2 regions of the Stenotrophomonas sp. YJH_SMC_17 genome follow, and region 2 is predicted to be linked to the other one. Evidence: riboswitches for the same ligand, from Rfam matches in the RefSeq annotation. Region 2 holds a riboswitch; the other holds the start of a gene.
What was found. Region 2 has a riboswitch for thiamine pyrophosphate ahead of thiC (phosphomethylpyrimidine synthase ThiC). Riboswitches for the same ligand answer to the same signal wherever they lie in the genome.
Positions count from the first base shown of each region.

Region 1: it holds a riboswitch for thiamine pyrophosphate, as region 2 does, so the genes downstream of both, AC5P8Z_RS14560 (TonB-dependent receptor) here and thiC (phosphomethylpyrimidine synthase ThiC) in region 2, are expected to answer to the same signal.

Region 1 is NZ_JCAFUU010000005.1:19,978-31,341, forward strand. It holds gene AC5P8Z_RS14535 (response regulator) at 1-43, shown strand, start outside; gene AC5P8Z_RS14540 (hypothetical protein) at 419-1,189, shown strand; gene AC5P8Z_RS14545 (XVIPCD domain-containing protein) at 1,301-3,283, shown strand; gene AC5P8Z_RS14550 (glycine zipper 2TM domain-containing protein) at 3,530-3,937, shown strand; gene AC5P8Z_RS14555 (phosphotransferase enzyme family protein) at 4,066-5,190, shown strand; TPP riboswitch at 5,314-5,409, shown strand; gene AC5P8Z_RS14560 (TonB-dependent receptor) at 5,480-7,669, shown strand; gene pnuC (nicotinamide riboside transporter PnuC) at 7,678-8,250, shown strand; gene AC5P8Z_RS14570 (hypothetical protein) at 8,353-8,769, opposite strand; gene AC5P8Z_RS14575 (Dyp-type peroxidase) at 8,856-9,830, opposite strand; gene AC5P8Z_RS14580 (VOC family protein) at 9,955-10,323, opposite strand; gene AC5P8Z_RS14585 (helix-turn-helix transcriptional regulator) at 10,395-11,159, opposite strand; gene AC5P8Z_RS14590 (OmpO family porin) at 11,283-11,364, opposite strand, start outside.
Region 2 is NZ_JCAFUU010000003.1:558,642-570,005, forward strand. It holds gene ilvG (acetolactate synthase 2 catalytic subunit) at 1-131, opposite strand, end outside; gene ilvC (ketol-acid reductoisomerase) at 169-1,143, opposite strand; gene ggt (gamma-glutamyltransferase) at 1,809-3,527, shown strand; gene AC5P8Z_RS12285 (BCCT family transporter) at 4,071-5,648, opposite strand; TPP riboswitch at 5,903-6,004, shown strand; gene thiC (phosphomethylpyrimidine synthase ThiC) at 6,087-7,931, shown strand; gene AC5P8Z_RS12295 (ion channel) at 8,048-8,719, shown strand; gene AC5P8Z_RS12300 (winged helix-turn-helix domain-containing protein) at 8,979-11,312, shown strand.

The sequences.
Region 1 (11,364 bases), on a different contig from region 2:
CGATGCCGAGCTGTTTGACTACCTGCGCGATGGCAATATCTGAGAACTGGTTCACATAATTTGACCGGTCTCAGACGCCTGCTTTGACCGGCCACGGTTCTGTGCAAAGATGGTGGGGCATGGGTTCTCAATGCGAGGTCGAAGGAATCGACCGGCTCATGTCCTCGCTCCCGTCCGTGGTGGATGGGGTGCGGCTTCCTGCCGGCCGTCTGGCCCGGCAACGCTGACCATGGAGAGGCGCATGCATCATCCCCCCGAGCTACGTTGGACCCTGCCGTTGCGGCCCCTGCGCGCATTCGCGGCGTGCCTGCTCGTCTCTCTTTCCGCTGCGGCCTGCAGCGCCGCCGATCCGGCCCCCTCGTCCTCCCAGCCTGCGCCTGCGCAGGCTGCCAAAGCGCCCCGACAGGATGTTGCCCCGATGCAGAACCCCTCTCCCGATGCCGCCGTCACCCCGCCCGACGCGCCGACCGTGATGTACTTCACCTACCAGGTGGACGGTGATGGCGCGACCTCCTACGAGGTCCAGAACGGCAGCGTGGCGACCTTCTGGTTCGGCCATACCTTCACCCTCGATGGCACCACGTACTACACCGGTTTCTCGTGGGATACCCGCGAGCATTACGGCACGCCGGGCGAACAGCAGCCGGCCGGCCCGGATGACCGCGCCAACCTCGCCGAGGCCACCTTCGTACTGGCCGGCAGCGACGCCAGGAAACCGTGGAAGTTCCGCGGCCAGGAATGGACCATCGGCGCCCTCGGTGCCTACGACAAAGCCGACGACGTCGATACCCGGCGCACGCCGCTTGAACATCGCACCGCCGATGGCCGCCTGCTGCTGGCCGTCCCTACCATCAGCTTCGACCGTGGCATCAGCAGCAGCGGCTACGCGCTGCTGCTGTTCAACCCCAAGCGCAGCGAAGACGACGTGGACAGCAAGGTCTGGCGCTATGTCGGCTCGGTGCGCACCGGCGAAGACAACAGCGCCGCCTGCGATGGAGGCAACGTGATGCCCTGCACCGACAGCGATGGCGAGCTGGCCTTCGTCGCCGATGGCAACGGCCTGCCGCGGCTGACCGTCACCTTCAAGGGAACCACCATCGACGCACCGGGCAAGACCCGTGCGCTGGGTGCCGGTGACGCCGTGCACTACACCTTCAACAGCGCGACCCAGCAGTACGTCGCGCCCTGATTGCCACCCGCACACGCGGGTTACCTGTTGACCGACATGTTCTTGACTCATGGATGAGTCCGGTTGGCGAATCGCGGCATCGGCCGCTCCATCAACCCCGAGGAAGACGTCATGGCACAGCATGACTACAGCAGAAAGGAAGTCCTGGACATCGTCGAGCAGGTCGCCCGGCACAAGGGCATTCCCGTCGATGATTTCATGCGCTTCGCGCACATCGAGACCGGCGGCACTTTCAATGAGCGCGCCCACAACATCTCGTCCGGCGCCAAGGGCCTGTTCCAGTTCGTGCCCGGTTCCGCGCGCCAGTATCACCTGACCGGCCACGAGTTCGACCCGACCCGCAATACCGAAGCGGCCGCGCAGATGTACCAGGACAACCTGGACTCGATGGCACGCCGCAACGAGCGCACCGGCAACCCGTACCTGTCCGGCGGGGCGGCGCCGACCGGTCTGGACCTGTACTTGGCCCACCAGCAGGGCAGCGCCGGCTATGGCTCGGTGCAGACCGCGATCGCCACTGGCACCTTTGGCGTGGTGCGCAACGGCCATGGCGAAGAGATCAACATGCGCCGCAACGTGCTCAACCAGATCGGTTCCGATGCCAGGGCGCTGACCGGCCACACCCTGGCCGAGATGCGCGGCATGAATGATGGCGACCTGGCGCGCACCTTCTCCAGCTACTACATCCACAAGTACGCGGCGATCAGCATTCCGGAGAAGAACATCGCGCCACAGACGGTGACGTCGGGCCAGGCCCAGACTCCGGCAGCGGCCAGCGCCGCCGTGGCGGCCGGTGCTGCCACGCTGGCGGCGACCGCAACCGCTGCAGCCGCGCCGAAGCCGGGCATCGAACTGCAGGCGGCCTACGAGGCCGGCGTGAAGTATGACCACGTCAAGTACGCCATCAATATTCCGGGCCACGCGCTGTACGTACCGGGCAAGACCGGCAAGAACGTGGAGCAGGGCTACATCGACTGTTCCGGTTGGGTCGGCACCCTGCAGAACCGCACCATGGACGAGATCAACCAGAAGGCCGGGCATGCAGTGTTCAGCAAGGCCGACCGCATCGACCTGGGCAACCTGGGTTCCGGTGGCATCGTACGCAAGGCGTTCGACCAGTCCGGCGTGCTGCTTGACCGCGACGCGATCCTGAAGCCCGATGCGCTGAAGGAAGGCATGATCATCGGCCTGGATACGGCCAGGACCCGCCACGAGCACTGGAACGGCATCGACCACATCGTGATGGTGGTGCGCGACCCCAACACCGACAAGCTGCTGATCAGCCAGTCCACCGGCAGCAAGGGCGTGCACACGATGCCGGTGGAGGACTACCTCAAGCAGGTGAAGGAGCACCCGAACTGGAAGCTGTACGCCTCCGATCCGCTGTCCAAGGCGCGCGACCTGCTGGAAAACCGCACCCAGTCGCACGAGCAGACCCAGGGCACGCCTGCGGCCGAGCACAAGGCCGCTGCCACGCCGCACGCCGAACTGTACAAGCAGGGCGCGCACAGCGAGGGCGTGCGCACGGTCCAGGAGCAGCTGGGCCACCTCGGCTACGTCGGTGCCGACGGCAAGCCGCTGGTCGAGGATGGCCGCTTCGGCCGCAACACCGACGCGGCGGTGCGCCAGCTGCAGAAGGACAACGGGCTGGTCGCCGACGGCATCGTCGGCGCGAAGACCCTGGAGGCGATCCGCGAAGCCCGCGAGCGCCCACTGCTGAACGACGAACGGCACCCGCGCAATCCGATGTACCTGCAGGCCACCGAAGGGCTGGAGCGGCTGCCGGCCGGTACCTTCAGGGATCGCCACGCGCTGGAAAGCGCCGCAGCGGCCCTGACCAAGGAGGCGCATGCCGCCGGCCTGCAGCGCATCGACTCGGTGGTGCCCAGCCCGAACGGCGAGCGCCTGTTCGCCGTGCAGGGCACGATAGGCGATCCCGCAGCCAGCCGCGTGGCGGTGGAAACGCGCGCCGCCAGCGAGCAGAGCCTGGCCGTCAGCAGTGGCGCGGTGCAGGGCGCCCCGAACGTGCTGCACCAGCCGCAGGATGCCCAGCAGGAGCAGGCCCGGCAGGCGCAGAAGGCCATGGGGGTCTGACCCCGCCAATGCCTTGGGAGACAAGGGACGGCCACGTCCGCGTGGCCTTTTCCCTATCTGCCAGCTGAGCGGCCGGGCCCGCTTTCAGCCTCGCTTCATGCCGCCTGCCGCTAGATGAATGCGCAAGCCGCCCGGTGGGCAAGGCAATGTTCCGGCAATGTTGGAACGTCAGCGTGGTCTCCACGGCAGCCGGGGCGCCCGCGCCCTCCCTGCCCAGCGTGGCATGCACCTCACAGGAGAACGAACATGCTCAGTACTTCCACACTCAGCTTCCGTGGTCTGGCAATGGCCCTGGCACTGGTGGCCGGTGTTGCCGTGGTCAGCGATGCCAGCGCGATGTCGAGGAAGGACAAGCGCACCCTGGTCGGCGCCGTGGTCGGCGGCGTGGCCGGCAACCTGCTCTCCAACGGCGACCCTGCAGCCACCGTCGGTGGCGCCGTGGCCGGTGGTGCGATCGGCAACCTGACCACGTCCGACCGTCGCGACCGCCGTTACTACGACAACCGCTACTACGACAACCGTTACGACCGCCGCTACGATCGTGGCTACTACCGCAGCGGATACTACGACCGTGGTGACAACCGTCGCTGGCAGCGCGAGCGCTACTACGACAACCGTTACTACAACGACCGCGGCCGCCATCGCGGCTGGTAAGCGGCGCGGCGCCATTGCCGATCCGGATGCACGGACGGGCGGGTCGATGACCCGCCCGTTTGCGTTGGCCGCGGGCATGGCGTTGAATGCGCAGCCTTGGATGTGACTTTTCCCACTCGGGCTGCGGCATGACCTCTTCCTCCCACCGCGTGCAGGGCCTCAACAACGACGAGGTCGCTGCCGACTGGCCACCGATCAGCGCGGCGGACATCGCGTGGCTGCGCCGGCGTTACCCGCAGCTGGGCGAGCACAGCCAACCGCGCTGGCACAGCCCCCGACCGCTGTCGGCCGCCGCCATCGTCGACGGCGTGGATGGGGAGGTATTCATCAAACGCCACCACCACAGCGTGCGCAGTGCGGCCTGCCTGGAAGAAGAACACCACTTCATCGCCCATCTCGCCGCAGAGGGCGTACCGGTGGTGGAGGTGCTGACGGCGACGGATGGATGCACTGCTGTCGAGCACGGCGAATGGACCTTTGAACTGCATGCCGTCGGCGTGGGCGAAGACGTCTACCGCGACGCCGTGTCGTGGTCGCTGCTGACCGACGTCGCACAGGCCCGCCAGGCCGGCCGCATGCTCGCGCGGCTGCACCGTGCCGCCGCCAGCTACCACGCGCCCCAGCGCAGTACTCATCTGCTGGTCGCGCGCGACGATCTGATCCGCGCCGACGATCCGATCGCGGCGATCAAGGCCGACCTGCCCGCACGGCCGGGGCTGTCCCGTTACCTCGCACGCATCCCTTGGGAAGCGCAGCTGCAGCGTGACGTGTTGCCGTGGCATGCCGGCCTGGCCACGCGCCTGCGCGACGAGCCGCGGCTGTGGGCCCACAACGACTGGCATGTGTCCAACCTGCTGTGGCGCGACGGGCAGATCAGCACCGTGCTGGATTTCGGCCTGGCCTCGCCCACCAGCGCACTGTTCGATCTTGCCACGGCAATCGAGCGCAACGCGGTGGCGTGGCTGGAACTGGAGCGCGGCAGGGATGCGGTGCGCATCGACATTGCGCTGGCGTTGCTTGATGGCTATCGCGAAGTGCTGCCGCTGTCGGGTGCGCGCGTGCATCTGCTGGCCGACCTGCTGCCGATGGTCCATTTCGACTTCGCGCTGTCCGAAGTGGAGTACTTCGAAGGCATCACTGGCTCCACCGCGAACGCGGACGTGGCCTGGCAGCCGTTCATGCTGGGGCATCCCGCGTGGTTCCACAGCGCGCCGGGGCAGGCCCTGCTGCAGGCCCTGCACGCCGCAGCGTGACCCGGTTGACGCACCGTCGGGGTCGCACCGTCGGGGTCAGATCCCTTTCCGCAGGAAAGGGATCTGACCCCGCAGCCTGAAGGGCACCGGCTCGCAAATCCGTACCATTTGTAGTGAAATGGTCACCTGAAGCGGGGGTGCCTGGATCTGCCAGGCTGAGAGAGTCCCTTGGAACCTGATCCGGTTTGCACCGGCGTAGGGAGCTTTGAGCCGCAGCCACACCCCCATCCTGGGCCGGTGCACCTGCGCGCCGTCGCTTCGTCTCCCTTGTTGTCCGAAGACGAACCGAATGAACCGCTGCCTGCGCCCCACCCTGCTCTCCCTCGCCCTCTGCACCGCGCTGCCGCTGCACGCCAGCGAGGCCGAGGCGTCCCCCGATGCGGCTGCCACCGGCGCCGAACGCTCGCCGACCGAGCTGGCAGCAGTGCGCGTGCAGGCCGGCAAACCGAAGGCCGATACCGCGCGCGTGAATGCCTTCGGTGGCGGCAGCTGGAAGGACACGCCGGCGTCGGTGAACGTGCTCGAGCGCGATTACCTCGATCGCCGCCAGGTGCGTTCGCTGTCCGAACTGGCCAGCAACGATGCCTCGCTCGGTGATGCGTATGCGCCGGTGGGTTACTACCAGAACATCGCCATCCGTGGCTTCGCACTGGACACCGCCACCGGCTACCGCTTCAACGGCCTGTCCATCGCCGGCGAACAGCGCCTGGCGCTGGAGAACGTGCAGTCGGTGGAGATCCTCAAGGGTGAAGCCGGCCTTGCCGCAGGCGTGATGGCGCCCGGCGGCATCATCAACTACATCGGCAAGCGCCCGGCCGAAGTGCGCACCGCCACGCTCGGCACCGATTCGGAGGGCTCGCGCTATGTCGCCGTCGATATCGGCCACTGGATCACCCCGCGCTTCGGTCTGCGCCTGAACGCCGCGTGGGATTCCAGCAACGCCTATGTCGAGCACGCCGATGGCCGCCGCAACTTCTACTCGCTGGCGGCCGACTGGCTGATCGGCGAGCGCGGCAAGCTGGAAGTGGATGCCAACTACCAGACCAGCGCGCAGCGTTCGGTGTCCGGCTACCAGCTGCTGGGCGCGCGTGACCTGCCGCGCGGCGTCGACCGCGAACTTCTGCTCGGCTACCAGCCATGGCAGCGTCCGGTGGACATCGCCAGCACCAACATCACCGCCCTGCACACCTACGATTTCAGCGACGCCTGGCAGTCGCGTGTCTCGGTCGGCCACAGCCGCTCGGTGATCGATGACAACGTCGCCTTCGCCTACGGCTGCTACTACGCCACGCAATGCGCCGATGGCAGCGTGCCGGGCAACTACTTCGCGCCCAACGGCGACTACGACATCTACGACTACCGCAGCCCGGATGACACCCGCCGCAACCAGCAGGCGCGTGCCGAACTGCGTGGCCGCTTCGAGACCGGCAGCGTCGGCCACCAGCTGACCGTCGGTGCCGACTACTTCCTTCGCACCGTGGACAAGCGCCCCAGCGTCAACGAGTACGTGGGCACCAGCAACATCCACGACGCACCGGTGCCGGTGTTCGAACCGTCGCCCAAGATGCCCGGCCCGTCCGCACGCCGCCTGGACAGCCGCCAGACCGCGTTCTTCGCGCTGGACCGGATGAGCTTCGGCGATGACTGGCAGTGGCTGGCCGGTGGCCGCTTCGTGCGCCTCGACGAGCGCGCCTACGACAAGCGTGGCGTCCCGCAGCGGCACAGCCGCCTTTCGCGCTTCCTGCCGCAGACTGCGGTGGTGTGGAAGGCCACCGACCAGCTCAATGCCTACGCCAGCTACGTGCGCGGCATTTCGCTGGGCCAGGAAGCACCGTTCTGGACCAGCAATGCCGACACCTTCCTGCCGTCGGTGCAGTCGCGGCAGCTGGAAGTGGGCGTGAAGTACGTGCCGGTCGAAGCGCTGACCCTGGGCGCGGCGGTGTTCCGCATTTCGCAGCCGTACCAGTACGCAAAGCCGGACAACAGCGACGTCGGCTACACCTTCGTCGAAGAAGGCACGCAGACCCACACCGGCCTGGAGCTGACCGCCAACGGCCAGCTGACGGACGCATTGCAGATCGTGGCCAGTGCCAGCGTGCTGCAGGCGCGCGCTCGCGATACCGGCACGCCCACCTATGAAGGCCATCAGCTGGTGAACGTGCCGAAGGTGCGGGCCAGTGTGCACGTGGCCTATGCGCTGCCGTTCGTGCAGGGCCTGGACGTGACCGGTGGCTGGCGCTATGCCGGTGCCAACGTGGCCCGCGCCGACGGCGGCGTGCGTGCACCGGACTACTCGGTGTTCGACGCCGGCCTGCGTTTCCAGCATCGCCTGCACGAGCGTGCGGTGACCTGGAACCTGTCGGTGGACAACGTGTTCAACCGCTTCTACTGGCGCGATACCGGCAGCAGCGGCGGTGACTACTACCTGTTCCCCGGCGCACCGCGACAGGCGCGCCTGTCGGTGACGTTCGCGCTGTGAGCGGCGTGATGCTGGAGTGGACCGCCGCGCTGTGCAGCATCCTCGGCGTCTGGCTGATGGCCCGGCGCCGGCTGGCGGCGTGGCCGGTGGGCCTGCTGTCGGTGACGCTGTACGGGCTGGTGTTCGCCGAGGCCAAGCTGTACTCGGACACCCTGCTGCAGGTCGCCTTCGGTGGCTTCCTTGTCTACGGCTGGCTCAACTGGCGCCAGCACGCCGCCGATGAGGGCAGCATCCGCATCGTGCCGCTGGCGCGCGGCACGCTGCTGCGCGACCTGGCCATCGGCCTGTGCGGTGGCGTGGCGCTGGGCGCTGGCATGCACACCTTCACCGATGCAGCGCTGCCGTGGCTGGACGCGATGCTGACCGCACTGAGCCTGGTCGGTCAGTGGTGGCAGGCGCGGCGGCATGTGGCGTGCTGGTGGGTGTGGATCGCGGTGGACGTGGTCTACGTGGGCGCGTACCTGTTCAAGTCGCTGCACGTGACTGCTGCGCTGTACGTGTTCTTCCTCGGGTTGGCCGTGTTCGGCCTGCGCGCGTGGAGCGCGGCCGCACGTGAACCGCAGGTGGCGCCGGTGCGTTGATGCGGATGGCCGGGCTGGGCGCCGGCAGTCGCCAACCTGGGTTGGCGCGCGCCTGCTGACCAAGGTCGGCATCTACCAGGCATATCCACGCATGGCGTGGATCTACTGGGTTAGCACAAGGCCCAACCGCAGCGGCTGGCGCATGTCCGCCGGCGGTGCGGCCTGCAACGGCGCCGCCTGCAGGGTCGCGCGCAGGTCCGCATCCACCTGGCGGTCACCCAGGCTGTCGAACTCCAGCTTCGAAATGCGACCGTCCGCCGCAATCCACAGGCTCACCGGTAGCGGCGCAGGTGTATCCGGGTGTGCCCGCAGCCACTCCACCACGCGCTGCGCCTGCGGGTCCTGCTCCTGCTGCAGGCGCTGCTGCAGCTGGCCCCCTACCGCAGCGGCATAGGCCATCCAGTGCGCAGGCGCTTCCTGTGCGGACACCGAGGCACTCCCCAGTGCCAATGCGCCGAACAACGCGGCCAACGGCCGCCACCAGCGCCGCACGTTGGTCCCGTTCCCAGTCATGGCCATCGCCTGCCTCCTGCACTCCCATCCAGCGCGCCATGGTCGGCGCCATAGATGACAGGCAGATGGCGGGCCGTGATGGCCCGGCGCGATCAATCGCCGAGGTCGGCCAGCACTTTGCGCGAGGGCGCGAAGAAGGTCACGCCGGTGGTGGCGGTGGAGAAATCGAGGATGCGGTCGTGCAGCGGCGCGGGATTGCCGATGAACATGCGCTCGAGCATCTTCTCGATCACCCACAGCCGGCGCGTGTAGCCGATGAAGTAGGTGCCGTACTCGCCGCAGCCCGGGTTGGCGAACGGCATGTTGTCACGCAGGATCTCGTGCTCGCCGTCGGCATCCTCGATGGTGCACAGCGTCTTGTGCGACTTCTGCGCATCGGCCGGCGCATCGTCCAGTTCGATGTTGTCGTGCTTGGTGCGGCCGATGATGGCTTCCTGCGCCTCGGTCTTCTGTGCGCGCCACGCATCAAGATTGTGCAGGTACTTCTGCACCACCACGTAGCTGCCGCCGGCGTGGTCCGGGTCCTCATCGCCCACGATGGTGGCTTCCGGCAGCGACAGCCCTTCCGGATTGGCGGTGCCATCGACGAAGTCGAGCAGGTCGCGGCCATCGAAGTAGCGGAAACCGGCGACATCATCGACCGTTTCCACCGCGTCACCAAAGGCCATCAGCAGGTTGCGCTCGAACGCCACGATCAGGTCCATGGTGCGTGCACGGATGTGGTACAGCAGGTCACCCGGCGTGGACACGGCGGTGTGGGTGGCGCCCTTGATCTCGCGGAACGGGTGCAGTTCGCGCGGCGGCGTGGTGCCGACCAGCGGCTGCCACACGCGATGACCAATGGCCACGTTGCAGGTGAAGGTCCGCTCGATCTCGCGGATGGCGGTGTTCTTGATCAGGTCGTCGGTGCTGGCGAGCACCTCGCGTGCCTTCGCGATCGAGGCCTCGTCATCCTTCACCTTCAGCACCAGGAACGCCGCCGAATGGGTGAGCGGCGCGGTGATCTGCTGTGGCTCGTTGTCGAGCGTGTGGTTGAGGGCGGTGATCGGTGCGGGCTGGGAGTTCACGGCGGTTCCTGCTGGCTTGAGGCGGGCGCATCGCGCGTGGCGATGTGCGGGCGATCATAGCGGAACCACCTGACCGGCGACGGAGCGGTTCTTGTTCCGTCCACCGTTAGAAGGCGCGAAGGTGTCAGCCCGCATCACTCCAGACTGCCAGTTCGTAGCCATCCAGATCGCGGAAATGGAAGCGGCGGCCTCCGGGAAACGCGAATACTGCCTGCACCACCTCGCCACCGGCGGCGAGCACGCGCTGCTGGGCATCGGCAAGGTCTGCGCAGTACAGGATCACCAACGGCCCCCCGTGTGCACGCACTGGTGCGTCAGACACAAAGCCGCCCTTCAGGCGACCATCGTCGAACTCGGTGTAGGCCGGCCCGTAGTCGGTGAAGTGCCAGCCGAACACCTCGCCGTAGAAGCGTTTGCTGCGCGCGATGTCAGCGACGTTGAATTCAATGTTGTCGATGCGGCGTTCGGCATCGTGGGGCGCGGCAGGATTCATGGCGTGGCTCCGTGGTGGGAGCTCCAGCTTCCATCAGCGCGGCATCGAGGTCTTGAACGAAACGGCCATCATTACCCCCATTCCAGGCGCAGTTCGCTGGCGGTCATGCCGGCCAGCTCGCGCGCCTCGCGGCTGAGATGGGCCTGGTCGGCATAGCCGGCCTCGGCAGCCAGCATCGCCAACGGATGCCGTGGCAACGCGCGACTCTGGCGCAGGAAACGTTGCAGGCGCAGGATCCGCTCCAGCGTCTTCGCCCCATAGCCGAACTGCGACTGGCTCAGGCGCCTCAGGCTGCGTGGGCTCAGGTTCAAGCGTGCCGGCAGCTCATCCAGCGTGGCATCACCTCGGGCAAGTGCCTGGAACAATGCATGCGCACGCTGCGCCGGGGTGTCGAGCGCGGCGGCTTCCATGTGCTGCTGCAGGCAGTGCGCCATCCGATGCAGGCGTTGTGCAGGCGCGGTATCGCCGATGGAGGCGGCAGCCTTCAGCGCCCACGTGCCTTTCAGATCCACCAGCGGCACGGCCTGGCCGATGATGTCGGCCAAGGGCAGGCCCAGCGCCGCCAGCGCCTGGCCAGGGCGGAAGCGCGCGCCGAGTACCTGCGCACCCGGTGCCAGCGCAGGATGCGCTGCAACGCGATCGGGGCCGACAACGAACAGCGCACCGTCGCGCCAGAGGATATCCACGCAACCATCAGGCAGCACGGTGATGTGCCCGTCGGCATCGGCAGGAAGCTGGCTCTGCCACAGCTGGCCAAAATGGCCACGCAGCGGCGCAGGCGCCGGATGCTCCTGGTAGGCCGTGCCGGTACCTGCGAGAGAGGAAGGGTCGCCCATGCCGCATTGTGGCGCCACACGACCCATAAAAGTGAAGCCCGGCGCGAGGCCGGGCTTCGGTTGGCGTGTGGGAGAGAGAGAGAGTCACACGCCAGCACAACACGCACTAACGACAGGCGTTTGTTACCAGGTGAAGCGCGGGCCCACGAACCACTCGCGGTCGCCGGCCTTGGCCAGCTTCACTTCGCCACTCAGGCCCCAGTTC
Region 2 (11,364 bases):
AGCGCGTCGTAGAACGGCATGATGGTGCCGCCGGGATAGCCGAACAGCGTGCGGACACCTTCGGCCTCCAGCGCCTGGGTCAGCCAGCGCGCGCCGTTGGGCGGCGCGCTGCGGTGTGTGGGAGAGTTCATGGGGGAACCTTGCAGAGCGGGTGGGGATGCCGCGTTGTTACGCGGCTTGACCTTGCAACCAGACCATCTTGGCGCGCAGTTCCTTGCCTACCTTCTCGATCGGGTGTTCCAGGTCGGCCTGCTTGAACTTGTTGTAGTTCGGCAGGCCCGCTTCGTACTCGGCCACCCAGTTCTTAGTGAAGGTGCCGTCCTGGATGTCCTTCAGGACCTCCTTCATGCGCTCCTTGGTGCCGGCGTCGATCACGCGCGGGCCGCTGACGTAGTCACCGTACTGGGCGGTCTCGGAGATGAATTCCAGCATGCGCGAGATGCCGCCTTCGTAGAACAGGTCCACGATCAGCTTCAGTTCGTGCAGCACTTCGTAGTAGGCGATCTCTGGCTGGTAACCGGCTTCGACCAGGGTCTCGAAACCGGCCTGCACCAGCGCCGAGGCACCGCCGCACAGCACGGCCTGCTCGCCGAACAGATCGGTCTCGGTCTCTTCCTTGAAGGTGGTCTGGATCAGGTTGGCGCGGGCACCGCCGAGGCCACCGGCATAGGCCAGGGCGTAGTCGGCGGCCTTGCCGCTCTTGTCCTGGTAGACCGCCCAGATGCACGGCACGCCGCGGCCGATTTCATACTCGCGGCGCACCAGCGCGCCAGGGCCCTTCGGTGCAACCAGCACCACGTCGAGGTCGTCGCGCGGCTTGATCATGTCGAAATGAACGTTCAGGCCGTGCGCGAACAACAGCACCGCACCCTGCTTCATGTTCGGCGCCAGCACGTCGTCGTACAGCTTCTTCTGCACCATGTCCGGGGTCAGCACGGCGACCAGGTCGGCATCCTTCACTGCATCGGCAGGGGCCTTGACGGTGAAGCCATCGGCCTGCGCCTTGACCTCGGTGGGGCCGCCCGGGCGCAGGCCTACCACCACGTCGAAACCGGATTCGCGCAGGTTCAGTGCGTGGGCGCGGCCCTGGCTGCCGTAGCCGATGACGGCGATCTTGGTCTGGGGCAGGTCGTTGGTGCTCATGGGGGAGGTTCCTTGCGGTGGGAAGAAAAAAGAACGGCCGGTCGTCGAGGTGACGTGCCGGCCGGTCAGGGGAAAGCGGTGGGGGAGGCGCCATGCATCGCACACGGACACCCGCCACGGGGTGCCGTGGTGGTGTGGGTCCGGGTTTTGAAGGTGGCGGTGTGCATGGTGGTTGCGTCTGAAACCAGGTCCTGAAATGAAAAAACCCGCACCGGGGCGGGTGCGGGTTTTGATGAGTTCCGGTGTATTTGTTGCTTACACGCTGGCTCGTCCCGCACCTGTTGGCTGGGTAATAAGTACGAGCACAAGAATCGAACGCAGCGAGGCGGCGCCGGTGTCGGCGGCTTCGATGTGGGTTCGCGGTGGCGTGTTGTGATGCAACATGTGATCGAGAGAAACACAGCCATTTCGGCGGTGTCAACCCTGGCGGCAGATTTTTTATCGGTTTCCGCTGCATCCAGCGCAATCGCTTGTGGCACAAGGATGGTTGCTGCTGAAAGTGTTTCGGTGAACCCGAATTCACTCTTTTCAGCGCGTTTTTTGCGCGGGAATGAGGGTATCTCTACCGGTTCGCTCGCCGGGCATGGCCCATGACCTCTGCCCGATACCGCGTGAAGGCCGCAGCGGCGAAGATCGGGGAACCACCCTTCCATCGGAACCCGACCGTGTCCCGACGCCTTGCCCGTTCCCTGCTCGCTGCCGCCGTGCTCGCTGCCGTGCCTGCACTGTCCTTCGCCGCCGACCGCATCACCGGCCACACCTTCGCCACCCGTTCGGAGGTGATCGCCCCGCACGCGATGGCCGCGACCTCGCAGCCGCTGGCCACCCAGATCGCGCTCGATGTGATGAAAGGCGGCGGTTCGGCAGTGGACGCGGCGATTGCCGCCAACGCCGCGCTCGGCCTGATGGAACCGACCGGCAACGGCATCGGCGGCGACCTGTTCGCCATCGTCTGGGATCCGAAGACACAGAAGCTCTACGGCTACAACGGCTCGGGCCGCTCGCCGAAGTCGCTCACCCTGGCCGAGTTCCAGCGCCGCGGCCTGAAGGACATCCCGGCCACCGGTCCGCTGCCGGTGTCGGTGCCGGGCGCGGTCGATGGCTGGTTCGCGCTGCACGAGCGTTTCGGCCGCAAGCCGATGGCCGACAACCTGGCGCCCGCCATCCGCTATGCCCGTGAAGGCCACCCGGTCGCCGAGGTGATTGCTTACTACTGGGACCGCTCGGTGCCGAAGCTCTCGCAGTACCCGGGCTTCAAGGAGCAGTTCACGATCAACGGCCACGCCCCGCGCAAGGGCGAGATGTGGAAGAACCCGAACCTGGCCAGCACCCTGCAGAAGATTGCAGATGGCGGCCGCGATGCGTTCTACAAGGGCGAGATCGCCCACACCATCGGCGATTACTTCAAGGCCAACGGCGGCTACCTGAGCTACCAGGACATGGCCGACCACCTCGGCGAGTGGGTCGAACCGGTCAGCAGCAACTACCGTGGCTACGATGTGTGGGAACTGCCGCCGAACAGCCAGGGCATTGCCGCGCTGCAGATCCTCAACGTACTGGAAGGCTACGACTTCTCGAAGATTCCATTCGGCTCACCCGAACATGTGCACCTGTTCGTCGAAGCGAAGAAGCTGGCCTTCGCCGACCGTGCGCGTTTCTATGCTGACATGGCGTTCCAGCCGGCACCGGTGCAGAAACTGATTTCCAAGGAATACGCCGCGCAGCGCCGCGCGCTGATCTCGATGGACAAGGCGTTGAAGGAAGTACAGCCGGGTACGCCGAAGCAGCTGGAGGAGGGCGACACGATCTACATGACCGTGGCCGATGCCGACGGCATGATGGTCTCGCTGATCCAGTCCAACTACCGTGGCATGGGCAGTGGCATGGCACCGCCGGGACTGGGTTTCATCCTGCAGGACCGCGGCGAGATGTTCGTGCTGCAGAAGAACCATCCCAACGGCTACGCACCGGGCAAGCGCCCGTTCCAGACCATCATCCCGGCGTTCATCACCAAGGGCGGCAAGCCGTACGCCAGCTTCGGCGTGATGGGGGGGGCGATGCAGCCGCAGGGCCATGCGCAGATCGTGATGAACCTGGTGGACTTCGGGATGAACCTGCAGGAGGCCGGCGACGCACCGCGCATCCAGCATGAAGGTTCCACCGAGCCGACCGGGCAGGCGACGGCAATGACCGACGGTGGCGAAGTGAATCTGGAAACCGGCTTCCCGTATGAGACGGTGCGTGCGCTGATGCGCAAGGGGCATCGCATCGTGTTCGCCGATGGGCCTTATGGCGGGTACCAGGCGATCATGCGCGACCCCGAGAGCGGGGTTTATTACGGAGCTTCGGAGAGTCGCAAGGACGGGCAGGCGGCGGGGTATTGAGGGTTCCCGGCCACCGGGCGCAGCCCCCTCTGCGGTGATGGTTCAGCGATGCTTGGCTTGGCCGGGCGGGTGGATTGTCTGGGGGACGCCGTGAATACGTCCCTGTAGGCTCGGTCGCCGCATCCATGCGGCTCACGCCCCCAGCCAACCCACCCGCCCGGCCACGGACAGTTTCCGTGTCCGTCACCGCAGGAAAAGAAAAAGAAGAGCAAGAGCAAAGGCAACGGCAACAGCCGCGGGCTTTGGGTTGGGGTCGGATCCGTTTTCCGCAGGAAAACGGATCCGACCCCTTCTTGTTTTCCGATACACATCTTCCCCGCAAAGCGTGGAAAACCAACCGTCACCGAAAATCTGTCGGGCGTGGGGCGGTGTGGGTGGGCAGGACCGTTGGCGCCATGGATGGCGCCATCGAGCCCCCAAGGATGGGTTCACGGCGTGTCCTGCCCACCCACACCGCCCCGCCAAACCCTCAGCATCCCAGAGCCGGTTTAGACGTTGCCGTTGCTTGAAAAAAGCAGTGCAGCCGCAGGCTGCAAAACACCCTCAATCCTGATCGTGCGCGCGTGCGGCCTCGGCCTGGGTCTCCTCCTGCGCCGCCATCTCGCGCGCGATCCACGCATCGATCATGTGCCGCTGGCGCTGCGCCTGCCGCCGCTCGCGCGTGTATTCCTGGTCCAGCACCCGGTGCAGCGACACCATCACCAGCACCATCAGCAACGCGAACGGCAATGCCGCGATCGTGATCATCCCCTGCAGCGCATCCAGTCCACCCGCCAGCAGCAGGGCGGCTGCGATCAGGGCCACCGCGATACCCCAGGCCAGCTTGCGCTTCAACGGTGGATCGCCGGCCTCGTCGGTGGACATGCTGGCCAGCACCAGTACCGCTGAATCGGCCGAGGTCACGAAGAAGATCATCAGCAGTACCAGCGCGATGCACGACAGCAACAGCGGCAGCGGCATGCTGTCGAACAGGGTGAACAGCACCGTCTCATAGCCATTGCCCAGCGCCTGCACCAGGTCGGCGTGGCCGAAGATCTGTGCCCACAGCGCGGTGCCGCCGAACACCGCGAACCAGAGGAAGCCCAGCAGCGTCGGGGCGAGCACTACGCCGATCACGAACTCGCGCACGCTGCGGCCACGCGAGATGCGCGCGATGAACGATCCCACGAACGGTGCCCACGAGATCCACCAGGCCCAGTAGAAGATCGTCCAGTCCGCCACCCACGTGCTGCCGGAGAACGGTGACATGCGCAGGCTCATCGTCACCAGCTGGTTGAGGTAGGAACCCAGCGTGGTAGTGAACGTATCGAAGATGAATCCGGTCGGCCCCAGCACCAGCAGGGTCGCCGCAAGCAGCGCGGCCAATGCCAGGTTGAAATTGGACAGCCATTTCACTCCGCGTTCCACGCCACTGGCGGTGGAGGCCATGTACAGCACGAAGGCAACGGCAATGATGATCATCTGCACTGCGACGGTGGCCTGCACGCTGAAGACGCGTTCGATACCGGCGGCAATCTGGATGGTGCCGAAGCCGAGCGTGGTGGCGACACCGATCGCGGTGGCAACCACCGCGGCAATATTGACCACGCGCCCGATCCAGCCGCGATGGTGGCGGCCGATGATCGGCTGCAGCATGTCACTGACCAGGCCGCGGCCATTGCGGTTGAACTGGAACCAGGCCATCGCCAGACCGATCAGCGCATAGATCGCCCATGGGTGCAGGCCCCAGTGGAAGAACGCGTAGCGCATCGAGGCGCGCGCGGCGTCCATGCTTTGCGGTGCCAGTCCTTCCGGTGGCTTGCTGAAATGCGAGATCGGCTCGGCCGCGCCCCAGAACACCAGACCGATGCCCATGCCGGCGGCAAACAGCATCGACATCCAGCTGGCACGCGAGAATTCGGGCTCGGCATCTTCGCCACCGATGCGCAGGTTGCCGAAGCGGCCGAAGGACAAGTACATCAGGAACACCAGGGCCAGGAACACCACCAGCAGGTACAGCCAGCCGACACTGCGGATGACCTCCGCCAGCATGGACTGCACCACGGTATTGAAGGGGCCGGGCGCGATGCCGGCCAGCAGCACCAGCAGCAGAACCAGTGCGATGGAAACGCGAAACACCATGAAGGAGCTTCTCCGATCAAGGGGATTGAGGGGAGCGAGCAGAGCTTGCAGCGAGGGGCCGGCGGCATGCAGCGCGAACCGGGCAAGGGCCGCGTCGGCGGCGAAGGAAGCATCGGTCGCGGCAGCGCTACGGACGTGCACCTTACTGAACGCGACGTCATGGTTCCGTTAACGAATGCGGTTTGGGGTCAGATCCGCTTTCTGCAGGAAAGCGGATCCGACCCCGTAGGCGGGCGGTCTATGCTCTAATGCGCAGCAAGAAGCGGGGGTACCGCGGCCATCCGGCCACGGTTGAGACAGTCCCTTGGAACCTGATCCGGCTCATACCGGCGTAGGGAAGCTTTGCAATGCAGCCGTGCCCGGACTCCGCCCAAGGACCGTCCGTGCGCGGGTGCCGTGCGCCGCCGCTTCGTCCCTGACCCTCCTGGACGATGCCCGATGAACGCTCAGCTCTCCGCCCTGCAGCAACAGGCCCAGCAACTCTCCGAATCCGTGACCCGGCCCATTCCCGGTTCGCGCAAGATCCATGTGCCCGGCTCGCGCCCGGACCTGCAGGTGCCGATGCGCGAGATCGCGCTGACCCGCACGCCCACGCTGTTCGGCGGCGAAGAGAATGCACCGGTCACCGTCTACGACACCTCGGGCGCGTACACCGATCCGCAGGCCCGCATCGATCTTTCCGCGGGCCTGCCGGCAGTGCGCCGTGCGTGGATCGAGGAACGCGGGGACACCGAACAGCTCGATGGCCTCAGCTCTTCGTTCGGGCGCGATCGCGAACACGACCCGAAGCTCGATGCCGTGCGCTTCCCCGCGCGTACCCTGCCGCGACGTGCGCGTGCCGGCGCCAACGTCACCCAGATGCACTATGCGCGGCGCGGCATCATCACCCCGGAAATGGAATTCGTCGCCATCCGCGAGAACCAGCGGCTGGACGCGATCCGCGATGCGGGCCTGCTGCAGCAGCATCCGGGTGAAGCGTTCGGCGCGTCGATCCAGAAGATCATCACGCCCGAGTTCGTGCGGGACGAGATCGCCCGCGGCCGTGCGGTGCTGCCGAACAACATCAACCATCCGGAAAGCGAGCCGATGATCATCGGCCGCAACTTCCTCACCAAGATCAACGCCAACATCGGCAACAGTGCGGTGTCCTCGGGCATTGCCGAGGAAGTGGAAAAGCTGGTGTGGGCGATCCGCTGGGGTGGTGACACGGTGATGGACCTGTCCACCGGCAAGCACATCCACGAAACGCGCGAGTGGATCATCCGCAACTCGCCGGTGGCGATCGGTACGGTGCCGATCTACCAGGCGCTGGAGAAGGTCGATGGCCGCGCCGAAGCGCTGACCTGGGAGATCTTCCGCGACACGCTGATCGAACAGGCCGAGCAGGGCGTGGACTACTTCACCATCCATGCCGGCGTGCTGCTGCGTTACGTGCCACTCACCGCCAAGCGGGTCACGGGCATCGTCAGCCGTGGCGGTTCGATCATGGCCAAGTGGTGCCTGGCGCACCACAAGGAGAACTTCCTCTACACGCATTTTGAAGAGATCTGCGAAATCATGAAGGCCTACGACGTGACCTTCTCGCTGGGAGATGGCCTGCGTCCGGGCTGCATTGCCGATGCCAACGACGCCGCGCAGTTCGGTGAGCTGGAAACGCTGGGTGAGCTGACGAAGATTGCCTGGACGCATGATGTGCAGACCATGATCGAAGGCCCTGGCCACGTGCCGATGCAGCTGATCAAGGAGAACATGGACAAGCAGTTGCGTGAGTGTGGCGAAGCGCCGTTCTACACGCTGGGGCCACTGACCACCGACATCGCGCCGGGCTACGACCACATCACCAGCGCGATCGGTGCGGCGATGATCGGTTGGTTTGGCACGGCCATGCTCTGCTACGTGACGCCGAAGGAGCACCTCGGCCTGCCCAATCGCCAGGATGTGCGCGACGGCATCATGGCCTACCGCATTGCCGCGCACGCGGCGGACCTGGCCAAAGGACACCCGGGCGCGCAGGTGCGCGACAACGCGCTGAGCAAGGCGCGCTTCGAGTTCCGCTGGGAGGACCAGTTCCATCTTGGGCTGGATCCGGAGAAGGCCAAGGAATTCCACGACGAGACACTGCCGAAGGATGCGCACAAGCTGGCCCACTTCTGCTCGATGTGCGGCCCGCACTTCTGCTCGATGAAGATCACCCAGGATGTGCGTGACTACGCCGAGGCCGGCATGAAGGAGAAGTCCGCCGAATTCCGCGCCGCAGGTGCAGAGGTCTACCACCAGGGGTGATGCCGGGCAGGTATCGCCGGGCGCCGCCCCGGCGGGCGCATCGGTCCCGGAAAGCCGCCGGGCGTGGCCCGGCGCCACCCGCTATGCTCCGGCCATCGCCCCGTGGAAAGGACACCATGCCCATTGCTCTGACCACCCGTTGGCTGGCGATCGCCCGCCGCCATCCCTCGGCCTGGCTGCTGGGTGCGCAACTGCTGGCGGTGCTGTTGTACCCGGCGCTCGACGACACTGCCGCTGGCCGTGCAGCGCTGGGCATGTTCGGCATGGCGGTACTGGGCCTGGCGCTGTGGGTGGTCCAGCGCAGCCCGCTGGGCACTTGGCTGGCACTGCTGCTGGCCATTCCCTCGGTGGTGTTCTCACTGGCCGGTGCCCTGCTGGACCGCAGCGGGCTGCTGACCACCGCCCAGCTGCTGGAGAGCCTGCTGTACTTCTATACGGCGGGCGCGTTGATCGCCTACATGCTGCAGGACCATAAAGTCACCCGCGACGAACTGTTTGCCGCCGGGGCAACCTTCACCCTGCTGGCCTGGGCGTTCGCTTTCGCGTTCGCGGTGTGCCAGCAGTGGTATCCCGGCAGTTTCCACGGCGCCAGCGGCGGTGATCAGCGCAGCTGGATGGAGCTGCTTTATCTGAGCTTCAGCTTGCTGTCCGGGGTAGGGTTGAGCGACGTGGTGCCTCTCCATCCGCAGGCACGTGCTCTGGTCATGCTGGAGCAGTTCGCAGGCGTCATGTACATCGGCCTTGTCGTGTCGCGACTGGTCGGTTTGACCATGCTTCGGCGAATGTGAAAATGAACGCCAGATAAAAATTTCGCGCCCAAAGGGGCGCGAATAGTGATGCAGATTATGTGAATGCGTCGGCGAGAGAGAGCCTGAGTGTCGACCCCGTCATAGGCGGGGTAACCGGCTTAGGCTAATATCCGCGGGCGTTATTGTTTTTGCGGTATGCGCCGATGCTTTGTGCGGAATCTGGCTTTTTGTTGTCCCCGCAGGGGGGCGGTATTGCTGGTCAAACCTGCCCAGGCCCGTCCCTACTGTATATCGGAAAATGAACAGCAGCGAAATCCAGCCGCCCGACGCTGACCGTATCCAGGTTGGCGAATGCGTCGTCACTTTGTCCTCGCGAGAGGTCGAAGTTGCAGGTGCGCGTCGTCCGCGCCGGCTTACGCCGAAAGCGCTGGGTGTGCTGCGCGTTCTGCTGCGACAGCCGGGCCGCGTGGTCACCCGCGAAGAGCTGTTTGCCGAAGTGTGGCCTGACACGCTGCCGACCAATGACGTGCTGACCCAGGCCGTCACGCAGCTGCGCAAGGCGTTCGCCAACGACGACGACAACGGCCAGGCCTACATCGAGACCATCGCCAAGAGCGGTTATCGGCTGCTGGTGCCGGTACAGGCGCTGGATGCGCCCGAGGCTGCGGTGGACAGCGGTGAGCTGTCCGATCTTCCGCTGTCGCCCGCAGACGCCGGCGGCAGGGCGCAGGTCAATGCTGCGTTGCCGACGCCGGTGCCGGGGCTTCGCCGGACGTGGCGACAGGTCCGGCGCCAGGTGCTGTTGGCAATCGGCGCGTTGATGCTTGTTACGGTGATCGTGCTGACGATGCTGTTGCTGCGGCGGGCTCCGGAAGTCAGTTCACCGGTCGATGCGGCCGTGGAGAACGGCGTTCGCGTGATCGGCAGCCCGCAGCGGCCTTACCGGCTGATCACCGCGACCAGTGGTTTTGAGACGTATCCAACGCTTTCGCCCGACGGCTCCCAGGTCGCCTACGAAGGTGCCAACGAGGACGGGGAGGGCGGCGGCGCGATCAAGGTGCAGACCTCGGGCAATGCGCCCGCGCGCCAGTTGCTGGCGCCTCCGGCCGGTGCCAACGACCGCTTCCCGAGCTGGTCGCCGGATGGGCGCGAGATCGCGTTTGCGCGGTTCAGCGCGGGTGGCGGCTGCCAGGTGCTGATCGCCAGTGCCACCGGCGGTGCCCTGCGCCAGGCAACCCGCTGCGACGGCACCGAGCTGCTCAGTTTCGACTGGACCCCGGATGGCCGCGGGCTGGTGTTCGGCAGCATGGTCGGACGCTACGCGCATCGCGGCATCCGCGTGCTGGACCTGGCCAGTGGCCAATGGCGTGAACTGGACTACCGCGTTGGTGCCGATGATTTCGACTATGCGCCGCGCTACTCGCCTGACGGCAAGTGGCTGGTGTTCGTGCGCAATCCACAGATGGGTGATCTGTGGCGGATGCCCGCTGGTGGCGGAACCCCCGAGCAGCTGACCAATGAAGCGGCGGAGCAGCGGGGCTGGGCCTGGCTGGGAGATGGGCGCACCATCGTGTTCGGCCGTCGCGTGGACAGCGAAGTACGCCTGTATTACCTCGACGTCGAGCGCCGCACGCTGCGCGACGCCGGCCTGGATGATGCGCAGTGGCCCGCGGTATCCCGGCATGGCGATGTGCTGGCGTTTGTCCACCGGCGCGCGCAGTTCGGCGTGTTCAAGGTTCCCATCGAGGGAGGACCTGCAGAACGACTGTTTGCGTCCAGTGGCCGTGATGGTCAGCCGATGGCCGCGCCCGATGGACGCCAGCTGGTCTTCACCTCCGATCGTTCCGGCAGTTTTGCCTTGTGGTGGGCCGACATGCAGCGGCCGGATTCGCTGCGGCTGGTCGAAGGCCTGCGGCCGGAAGGCCGGCAGGCACCGGACTGGGCCGCCGACAGCCGGCACCTGCTGGTGGTTGGCCGCGATGACCACGGACGTACCGTGGTTTACGAGATCTCGCCGCGTGACGAGCGGCTGCAGCCGCTGCCGGTGCCCGCCGAACAACCGCTGCAGGCGCTGTACGGTGCCAGCGATGACCAGCTGCTGGTGGTCGAGCGCGATGCCGACCAGCGCACGCGCTTGAGCCTGTTTGATCGCACCTCTCAACCCTGGCGGCGGCTGGCCAGCATCGATGGCGTGTCGCAGGCACGCTTCGATCGCGCCGGCGGGCGGGTCCTGTTCACACGCCTCGCCGCGGGCGGGCTGTGGTCGGTCGATCCTGCACTGTCGCCGGGCAGTGTGCGACAGGTCACTGAAGACCTGCCGAGTCGCTGGCGCTATCGCACCTGGACCGTTGCCGGGAACGGTGGCATTGGTTACCTCGGCACGTCCACGCAATGCGGCACGACCCTGGTCCTGATCGAGGGCGGTACCGAAGTGCCGGAGCGCTGCCTCGATCCGCAGCGGCTCAGTGCAGGCAATGGACTCAGTGCCAGCGCCGACGGGCGCGATCTCTATGTGGCGCTGGCGGTCAGCGACGGCGCTGACATCGGCATCATGCCGTTGCCCGAGCAAGCCCCGGCACTGTTCCCGGCCTTCTCCAGGATATTGATTCTGAAGAAGAATTTCTCTTCGTAATTCTTTCGTGTGGTTCTCGCCGCGAATTCGTGGCGATCTCGGCAGTCTTTCC